Paraburkholderia bryophila: one gene and its partner. The protein of the gene in region 1 interacts with the protein of each later gene in a pairwise test. Links are inferred from orthologs where the notes say so. Each region holds a gene or a part of one and is shown on either strand. Other genes may lie near its edges.

Region 1 (5,699 bases):
CAGTAAGGCCGGCTTGGCCGGTCAACCCCGACGCAGCAACGCGACGATGTGGCCGGCCAACGGCAACGCATGACCCCCGAGCGCGCCCCATGGGCGCGCTTTTGGCCGCCCAAGGCCCGGCGGCCGGAATTCGGTCCTCGCAACACCGGCATCAACCTGAACGAGTAACCAGCATGACGACGTTGACCTTCCGAAAACCGAGCGCGTTGCCCGGTTTTGGCTTGACCCTTGGCATCACCGTGGCTTATCTGAGCCTCGTGGTGCTGATTCCGCTGGCGGCGACGTTTCTCAAGACCGCTACGCTGGACTGGCCTCAGTTCGTGCGGGCGGTGAGTTCGCCGCGCGTGCTCGCGTCGTATCGCCTGACGTTTTTCTCCGCGCTCGGCGGCGCGCTGATCAACGCGGTGTTCGGCTTTCTGGTCGCGTGGGTGCTGGTGCGTTACACGTTCCCGTTCAAACGCATCGTCGACGCCGTGGTCGATCTGCCGTTCGCGCTGCCGACCTCCGTGGCCGGCATTTCGCTCGCGGCAGTGTACGCGGGCAACGGCTGGATCGGCCAGTTTCTCGAACCGCTCGGCCTGAAGATCGCGTTCACGCCGGCCGGCGTGCTGGTCGCGCTGACCTTCATCGGTTTGCCGTTCGTGGTGCGCACGGTGCAGCCGGTGCTCGAAGAGTTCGAACGCGAGCAGGAAGAGGCCGCCGCGTGCCTCGGCGCGTCGCGCTGGCTGACGTTTCGCCGCGTCGTGCTGCCGGCCGTGTTCCCCGCGTTGCTGACCGGTTTCGCGCTGGCGTTCGCGCGGGCGCTCGGCGAATACGGCTCGGTGATTTTCATCGCCGGCAACGTGCCGATGAAATCGGAAATCACCTCGCTGCTGATCATCACCAAGCTCGAACAGTACGACTACGCGGGCGCTACCGCGATCGCGGTGGTGATGCTGGTCGTGTCGTTCCTGATGCTGCTGTTCATCAATACCTTGCAGTGGTATTTGCAACGCCGCACGGGTCGAGGTGGCGCGAGTCCGGCGCCGGCTGCGGTCAGCGTCGCGGCGATCGGCGGAGGCGCGCAATGAGCCGCCAGTCCGTGAATGACGTGAACGGCGCCGACCGTGCGACCGTCGCTGCCGTCGCCGTTGCACCGCGCGCGCCCTTGAACGTGTCGCGCCGCCCCGATCCGGTCACCGAAGCGCCCGTCGTGCGCTGGCTCCTGACCGCCGTCGCGCTGCTGTTTCTCACGCTGTTTCTGGTCGTGCCGCTGGTCGCCGTGTTCTATCAGGCGTTGAGCAAGGGCCTCGGGTTCTATCTGGAATCGCTCGCCGATCCGGACGCGCTGTCGGCGATCAAGCTGACCGTGATTACCGCCGCGATCGCCGTGCCGCTGAATCTCGTGTTCGGCCTCGCGGCTTCGTGGTGTATCGCCAAGTTCGAATTCCGCGGCAAGGCGCTGCTGACCACGCTGATCGATCTGCCGTTCTCGGTCTCGCCGGTGATCTCGGGCCTGATCTACGTGCTGATGTTCGGCGCGCAAGGCTGGTTCGGCCCGTGGCTGATCGACCACAACGTGCAGATCATCTTCGCGGTGCCGGGCATTGTGCTCGCGACGATCTTCGTCACGTTCCCGTTCGTTGCGCGTGAACTGATTCCGCTGATGCAGGCGCAAGGCAACGACGAGGAAGAAGCCGCTCACGTGCTCGGCGCGTCGGGCTGGCAGATCTTCCGCCGCGTCACGCTGCCGAACGTCAAATGGGGCCTGCTGTACGGCGTGATTCTGTGTAACGCGCGGGCCATGGGCGAGTTCGGCGCGGTCTCGGTGGTGTCGGGCCACATTCGCGGCCAGACCGACACGATGCCGTTGCACGTCGAAATTCTCTACAACGAATACAACTTCTCGGCGGCGTTCGCCGTGGCGTCGGTGCTGGCCTTGCTCGCACTCGTCACGCTGGGGCTGAAGCTGCTCGCCGAGCGCCATATGTCGGCGGAACTGTCGGCCGCGCGCGACGTGCCCGCGTATGCCGGTCCCGTCGCGCTGGCCGCTGCCTCATCGCCATCGCCATCGCCATCGTTCAAGGCAACGCCTGTCTCGCCGCAACACCCGCTCAAGCAAGGAGAGCTGTAATGGGTATCACTGTTCGTAACCTGCAGAAGCGCTTCGGCGATTTCGTCGCGCTCGATAACGTCTCGCTCGACTTTCCGCCGGGTGAACTGGTTGCGCTGCTCGGGCCGTCGGGTTGTGGCAAGACCACCTTGTTGCGCGTGATCGCCGGACTCGAATACGCGGACGGCGGCCAGGTCGAGCTGCAAGGCCAGGACGTCGCGACGGTCGGCGCGCGCGAACGTGAAGTGGGTTTCGTGTTCCAGCATTACGCGCTGTTCCGTCATATGACGGTGTTCGAGAACGTCGCGTTCGGCTTGCGCGTGAAGCCGCGCAAGGAGCGGCCTTCGGAAGCGGTGATTCGCGAGAAGGTGCATGAACTGTTGAAGCTCGTGCAACTCGACTGGCTCGCGCAACGTTATCCGTCGGAATTGTCGGGCGGTCAGCGGCAGCGGATTGCGCTGGCGCGCGCGCTCGCGGTCGAACCGAAAGTGCTGCTGCTCGACGAACCGTTCGGCGCGCTCGACGCGAAGGTGCGCAAGGAATTGCGTAGCTGGCTGCGGCGCTTGCATGACGATCTGCATATCTCGACGATCTTCGTCACGCACGATCAGGAAGAAGCGCTCGAAGTGGCCGACCGTATCGTCGTGCTCAATCGTGGGCACGTGGAGCAGGTGGGCAGTCCGCAAGATGTGTACGACCATCCGCAAACCTCGTTCGTGTACGAGTTTCTCGGCGCGGCCAACCGTCTGCACGGCAACGTCGACGCGAGCGGTTTCGTGGTGGACGGCGCCGCGTTGCCGGTATCGATCAAGGCCGATTTCAGCGGCCCGGCGTTTGCCTATGTACGGCCGCACGACCTGCAGTTGTATCCGCAAGCGTCCGGGCATCGCGAAGGGATCGTGGTCGACGTGCGGCGCGTGGTGACGCTCGGCGGCTCGGTGCGGGTCGAGCTCGCGGGCCGCGAGGGCACTCTGCTCGAAGCCGAGCTGGATCGCGAGTCGTGGCGCGATCTGCAACTGGCGGTCGGCGACGGCGTGACCGCCGTGCCGCGCGCGTTGCGGGTGTTTCCGGCGCACTAGTAGGGCGCCTGTCCGGAGAGCATGGCAGGCAAGGCATCAAACTCGGTGTTTCAATCAAACTCAAATAACTCAACTCTGGCTGAACCGGAGACATACAGATGAACTTCCAGCAATTGCGCTTCGTGCGCGAGGCCGTGCGTCAGAACATGAATCTGACCGAGGTGGCGAACGTGTTGTACACGTCGCAATCGGGCGTGTCGAAACAGATCAAGGATCTGGAAGACGAACTCGGCGTCGACATTTTCATTCGACGCGGCAAGCGCCTGACAGGTCTCACCGAACCGGGCAAGGCGGTGCATCAACTGATCGAGCGGATGCTGCTCGATGCGGAAAATCTGCGCCGTGTGGCCCGTCAGTACGCCGATCAGGACAGCGGCCACCTGGTCGTGGCGACCACCCACACGCAGGCGCGTTACGCGTTGCCGAAGGTGATCCGTCAATTCACCGAGGTGTTCCCGAAGGTGCATCTGGCGCTGCGCCAGGGCAGCCCGCAACAGATCGCGCAGATGATCATCAACGGCGAAGCGGATATCGGCATCTCGACCGAAGCGCTCGACCGCTTCCCCGATATCGTCACGTTCCCGTGCTATTCGTGGCATCACATCGTGGTCGTGCCGAAGGATCATCCGCTGGTGGGCCGGCAGAATCTGACGCTCGACGAGATCGCCGAATTCCCGATCATCACGTACGACCAGGATTTCACGGGCCGCTCGCATATCGACCAGGCGTTCGCGAAAGCGGGCGCGTTGACCGACGTCGTGCTGACCGCGATCGACGCCGACGTGATCAAGACTTACGTCGAACTCGGCATGGGGATCGGCGTGGTCGCGGCCATGGCCTACGATCCGAAGCGCGATACCGAACTGGTCGCGCTGGATACGCAGCATCTTTTCGAAGCGAGCACCACGCGGGTCGGTTTGCGCAAGGGCGCGTTCCTGCGCGCGTACGCGTACCGGCTGATCGAAATGTTCGCGCCGCAATTGAACGAAGCGGAAATCGCGGCGCAGTTGCGCGAAGCGGTTTAAGGCTCAGAACCGAAACGAACGGACATCCGTTTTTTCACGCATGGCGGCGCGCGGCGCATCGCTTACAATCGCCGCCATGAATACTCTGACTTCCTCTTCCGCCGCGCCTTCGGGCGAAGGCGCTACGCCGCCGCTGCCGTGCATTGCCGTGCTCGCGACCGGCGGCACGATCGCCGGCGCGGCCGCGGACGCCACCAACACCTCCGGTTACCAGGCCGGTGTGGTCGGCGTCGAGCAACTGCTTTCCGTGGTGCCGGCGTTGTCCACGGTGGCGCGTATCGCGCCCGAGCAGATTGCCAGCGTCGACAGCAAAGACATGACCATGCCGTTGTGGACCACGCTCGCACAGCGCATCAACACGCTGCTCGCGACCGACGGGATCGACGGTGTGGTGATCACGCACGGCACCGATACGCTCGAAGAAACCGCCTATCTGCTGCATCTGACCGTCAAGTCGGATAAGCCGGTGGTGCTGACTGCGGCCATGCGTCCGGCGTCGGCGTTGTCAGCCGATGGTCCGTTGAATCTGCTCAACGCGGTCACCGTCGCGGCGCATGCGGGCTCGCGCGGGCAGGGCGTGCTGGTGGCCTTCAACAACAAGATTCACAGCGCGCGCGACGTCGTCAAGACGAGCACCTACGCGGTGGACGCGTTCCAGTCGCCCGAGATCGGCGCGCTCGGTTGGGTGCAGGACGGCAGGGTCGAATTCCAGCGCGCCGTGGTGCGGCCGCATACGCTGGCAACCGAATTCGTGATTGGGCCGAAGTGGCCGCATGTCGAGATCGTCGCGAGCTATGCGGGCGTGTCGCGAATCGCGGTGGATGCGCTGGTGGCCGCCGGTGTGCGCGGTATCGTCGTGGCGGGCACGGGCAACGGTTCGATTCACATGTCGATGCAGCAGGCGCTTGCCGACGCGGCGTCGCAGGGCGTTGCGGTGGTGCGTTCTTCGCGCGTGGGATCGGGGCATGTAATGCGCAACGGCGCCGCGGCCGACGACGCGCTCGGTTTCGTCAGCGCGGGTGCGCTGAATCCGTACAAGGCGCGCGTGCTGCTGATGCTGGCGCTGGCCGCGGGCGGCACGGGGCCGGTGGCGCTGCAGAAGACGTTCGATACGTACTGATCGGTTGCGCGCTGAGCGAGTCAGCGGTTCATTGACTCCGCAACTCAGCGAGTCAGCGCAGTTGAAGCTTCAATGACAACGCGGCGCCCGGGTAAGACCCGGGCGCCGCGTTGTCATTTCTGCTTGCGGTTGATTCGAACAGCCAGCGCTTAGGCCGCCAGATCCGGCGGCAACTTGCCGCCATTCGCCGCCAGCGCTTGCATCACCTGTTTGTGCAGCCAGATGTTCATGCTTGCCGAGTCGTTCGTGTCGCCGGTGTACTTCAATTCCTGGGCGAGCTGCTTGCGATGATCGAGGCTGCTGTCGACGCCGAGCGCCTTCAGCGTGTCGACGATCGACGTGCGCCAGTTCAGCGTCTGGCCGCTCTCGCTCACGAACTGGTC
Region 2 (4,164 bases), 2.5 Mb from region 1 along the record:
ATTCCAAATGGTTTTATACGACTTGTTCACGATTTCATCCTGTTGAATGTGTGATAACTGCTTCTGCTCTGCGAGGGCCAGATGGGCACAGCACGCATATCAGTGGTTACCGAAGGAATGAAAAAAGTGGTCGTACAAAATGAGAACTTCCGAACTATCTCACTAACCCTTCGGCTGACCGTCCGAATATAGATTTAGGAGCATCAGGGTTTAATAGGAGAACTCTTAAAATAGATCAGATTGACCTTAATTTATCCAACTCATAACCGTTTTCCCTTAAAAATGGGGAAAACGCTTCTTGTAAGCGCAGAAATTTCACTATCAAAAACAGGCATGAGGCAAGCACTTTATGAATTATCCGAACAAAATATTTTATATGCAGTCGTCGCAATATCAAGGCTTCAGAACAACCCCTAATTTCAATCCTCATAATTAAGAATTTTCCCAGATCAAAATCAGATCATTGATTTTAAAATTATTCTCATCCGCCTTACGAATAAATATCATCCCAACACTATTGGGAAACACATTTATATATTTTTAGCAAATTAAATAATTACACCGACTGATCCGGATTCAATTAAGCAACTCCGCATAAGCACGTCTTCAATCAATTTCAAAGGAATCGCAATGAAACACATTCTCCGACTAGCCGCCGTCGTTTCACTAGCACTCGCAGCAATAATCCCCGCATACGCAGCCGACCGTGACGAAGACGCCCTTAAGACCATCGAACAAACGTGGATCACAGCCTCCTCGAACACGGACCGCGTCACCCTGGACAGCCTGCTCGACGACTCCTTCATCGACACCACGCCGAGCGGCACACGCCGTAGTAAAAGCGACGTGCTTCTCGCGCCGCCTCCACCGCCGGGTTCGACGCAGACCCTGACGAACCTCGAGGTCCGCGTAAACGGCGACACAGCCATAGTCACCGGCACGAACCACTTCACCCTTGGCCCGAACGCCCAGCCAAGCGACTACTCGTTCACCGATGTCTTCGTCCGCAAAGAACGCGACTGGCGCGCAGTTTCAGCGCAAATAACGCGCAAGTAGTCGTGTCAGCAGAACCAGGCCGAGAACAAGAAAGCAACCCCGGCAGCAATCTCAAACGCGCGGCAAACCCCAGCCGCGCGCAAGAAATATCACGACCTCGTATTGACAGGGTTCTTGCTAGCGCGACCGCCCAAGTTATCCATTCAATCAGGAACTGAACATGAAACGCCTATCCTTCCTGGCCACCATTGGCCTATCCACCTGCGTGCTGGCCGTCGGCCTTCACACCGAGGTCCAAGCCGAAGCCACCTTGGTTTCAATCGAACAGATGTGGGTCGACGCCGCCGCTCGCGGCGACCGCGCCACACTCGACCAACTCCTCGACAACTCGTTCATCGAAACCATGCCCAACGGCGCGCGCCGCAGCAAAGCCGACCTGCTGTTCGCCCCCGCGCTGCCACCCGGCGCCGCGCAGTCGCTCGGCGATCTGAAAGTACGTGTTTTGGGAAATGTCGCGATGGTGTCCGGCGTCAATCACTACACGCCGGCATCGGGTTTGAAAACGATCGATTACGCGTTCACCGACCTGTATGTGCGACGTGGCGACACCTGGCGTGTCGCGTCGTCACATACGACTCTCGGGTCGGTGCATAACGTCTAACAGTGTGGAGCGTTGCGCTCCTATCAAAAGCTTAAAACGGCTTGATCACCACCAGCGCCACCGCTGCCAGCATGCCCAGAACGGGCAATTCATTGAACATCCGATACCACTTATCCGAGCGCTTATTCTCGCCACGCTCAAAAGTGCGCAACAGCACACCGCAGTAAGCGTGATAGATGATCAACAGCACCACCACGCCGACCTTCGCGTGAATCCAGCCTTGGCCGCGGCCGATGCCGATCACCAGCCACAGCCAGATACCGCAAGCCAGCGCCGGCACCGCGATAAACGTCATGAAGCGGAACAGCTTGCGCGCCATCGTCAGCAGACGCGCCGTCGCGGCGGGCTCCGTTTCCATCGCCAGATTGACGAAGATGCGCGGCAAATAGAACAGGCCGGCAAACCAGGAAGCAATCAGGACGATGTGAAACGTTTTGACCCAGAGCATCGGCGGTACCTGTAGCTGTGCGATTGTTGACTACGTTGATTGGGGAACAAGCGCGACCGCGTTGCACAGCCGCACTTGTGTCATGCGCCCGCCGAGGCGGCGCAGCGCTTATTGACGGCCTTCGCCGTGCCCGAGCACAACGTACTTCAGCGACGTCAGCCCATCCAGACCCACCGGCCCGCGCGCATGCAGCTTGTCGTTCGAGATGCCGATTTCCGCGCCCAGGCCGAATTCGAAACCATCGGCGAAACGGGTCGACGCATTCACCATCACGCTCGCCGAATCCACTTCGCGCAGGAAGCGCATCGCGCGGTCGTGGTCTTCCGTGACAATCGCGTCGGTGTGATGCGAGCCGTATTCGTTGATGTGCTCGATCGCCGCATCCAGACCGTCGACCACCTTGATCGCCAGCACCGGCGCGAGATACTCGGTGCGCCAGTCTTCTTCGGTGGCGTCGACGAGCGGCGCGACGCCCGCGTCGGACAATACAGCTCGCGCCGCCGCATCCACGCGCAATTCGACGTCCTTCGCGCGATACAGCTTGCCCAGCGCCGGCAGCACCTCAGCCGCGATATCACGCGCGACCAGCAGCGTTTCCATCGTGTTGCAGGTGCCGTAGCGGTGCGTCTTCGCGTTATCGCAGACGGTCAGCGCTTTCGTCAGATCCGCGCGATCGTCCACGTACACGTGGCAGATGCCGTCGAGGTGCTTGATCATCGGCACGCGGCCTTCTTCGATCAAACGCGCGATCAGACTCTTGCCACCACGCGGCACGATCACGTCGACGTATTCGGTCATCGTGATCAGCTTGCCGACCGCCGCGCGGTCCGCCGTGGCCACCACTTGCACCGCGTCTTGCGGCAACCCGGCCGCTTCCAGCCCTTCGCCGATCAGCTTAGCCAGCGCCGTATTGCATTCGAGCGCTTCCGAACCGCCACGCAGAATCGTCGCGTTGCCCGATTTCAGGCAAAGCGCGGCGGCGTCGATCGTCACGTTCGGCCGCGATTCGTAGATGATGCCGATCACGCCCAGCGGCACGCGCATCTGGCCGACCTGAATCCCGCTCGGCCGATACTTCATGTTGCTGATCTCACCGATCGGATCGGCCAGCCCGGCGACTTGCCGCAGGCCTTCGACCATCGTCTTCAGCGCTTTGTCCGACAGCGTAAGACGATCGATGAACGCCGCGTCATGCCCCTTCTCGCGCGCCTTGGCCAGATCGCGCGCATTGGCTTCCTTCAGCAGCGCGGCATCGCGTTCGATCGCGTGAGCGACAGCCGCGAGCGCGGCGTTCTTCGCCGCCGTCGACGCCCGCGCCATCGCACGCGATGCGTGACGGGCGCGGCGGCCGAGGTCGGTCATGTACTGGTCGATATCCATGGAGATTCTCTTGGTGCAGCGCACGCTTAGGCGCAGCGGACGGACAGAATTAGCGAAACATCGAAAGATTGTAAGACGGGTGGAGGTGATCTGCTTGAGGCGGTGGTTTGAGCGAATCAGAGGCGCTCAGGCCGCTCAAACCGGTCGGCGCGCGGGCACAGCAGCGGCTCCGGTCCGAGGCCGCGACGGCGGCACGGCCGCCGTCTTCGGCGACGCCACGGTCATCGCCAGCTCGAACAGACCGTCCCACGGATCAGGCGGCGGATCGTTGCGATGATTCCCCCGCGTACCGCCAGACAAACCCTTCACCTGCCGATCCAGCTTGGCCGCCAAAGCAAGCGCCTTCTCCAGCGCGCCTTCGGTGACGCGCGACAATGCCGGCCCGATCAACCGCTCGCGCGGCCCCCACACACGGTTCTCACGCACCAGCATCGCGAGCGGTTTGCCCGCCTCGACGCCGCGCTTGATCCGCAGCAGCGTGCGCACTTCTTCGACGACTGCCCACAGCACCAGCACCGCTGCCTCGCCTTCGCCACGCAGCCCGTCGAGCATGCGCGACAAACGGCCGACATCGCCCGCGAGCATCGCCTCGTTCAGCTTGAAAACGTCGTAACGCGCGACGTTCAGCACCGCGTCCTGAACCTGGTCGAAACTCAACGAGCCCGCCGGATACAGCAGC

Evidence for each region.
Region 2: the proteins of GGD40_RS04030 (region 1) and GGD40_RS15455 interact in binary tests that used the Escherichia coli proteins (3 or more experiments, as listed by UniProt). The link is inferred for Paraburkholderia bryophila from one-to-one orthologs.

The regions. Positions count from the first base shown.
Region 1 is NZ_JACCAS010000001.1:929,288-934,986, reverse strand. The notes cover bases 1,143-4,141. They hold GGD40_RS04030 (sulfate/molybdate ABC transporter ATP-binding protein), read left to right. Parts: upstream 1,143-2,112; coding sequence 2,113-3,171; downstream 3,172-4,141. Other genes in these bases: GGD40_RS04025 (CysB family HTH-type transcriptional regulator), read left to right, coding at 3,270-4,141; cysW (sulfate ABC transporter permease subunit CysW), read left to right, coding at 1,143-2,113. Also shown: GGD40_RS04045 (sulfate ABC transporter substrate-binding protein), read left to right, coding at 1-6; sulfate ABC transporter permease subunit CysT, read left to right, coding at 174-1,070; more of cysW, read left to right, coding at 1,067-1,142; more of GGD40_RS04025, read left to right, coding at 4,142-4,196; GGD40_RS04020 (asparaginase), read left to right, coding at 4,273-5,316; GGD40_RS04015 (DUF3597 domain-containing protein), read right to left, coding at 5,466-5,699. UniProt on the Escherichia coli protein: Part of the ABC transporter complex CysAWTP involved in sulfate/thiosulfate import. Responsible for energy coupling to the transport system.
Region 2 is NZ_JACCAS010000001.1:3,447,091-3,451,254, reverse strand. Bases 1,350-4,164 are described here. They hold GGD40_RS15455 (glutamate-5-semialdehyde dehydrogenase), read right to left. Parts: upstream 3,486-4,164; coding sequence 2,214-3,485; downstream 1,350-2,213. Other genes in these bases: holA (DNA polymerase III subunit delta), read right to left, coding at 3,621-4,164; GGD40_RS15460 (CopD family protein), read right to left, coding at 1,689-2,105; GGD40_RS15465 (nuclear transport factor 2 family protein), read left to right, coding at 1,350-1,657. Outside these bases: GGD40_RS15470 (nuclear transport factor 2 family protein), read left to right, coding at 631-1,056; more of GGD40_RS15465, read left to right, coding at 1,217-1,349. UniProt on the Escherichia coli protein: Catalyzes the NADPH-dependent reduction of L-glutamate 5-phosphate into L-glutamate 5-semialdehyde and phosphate. The product spontaneously undergoes cyclization to form 1-pyrroline-5-carboxylate.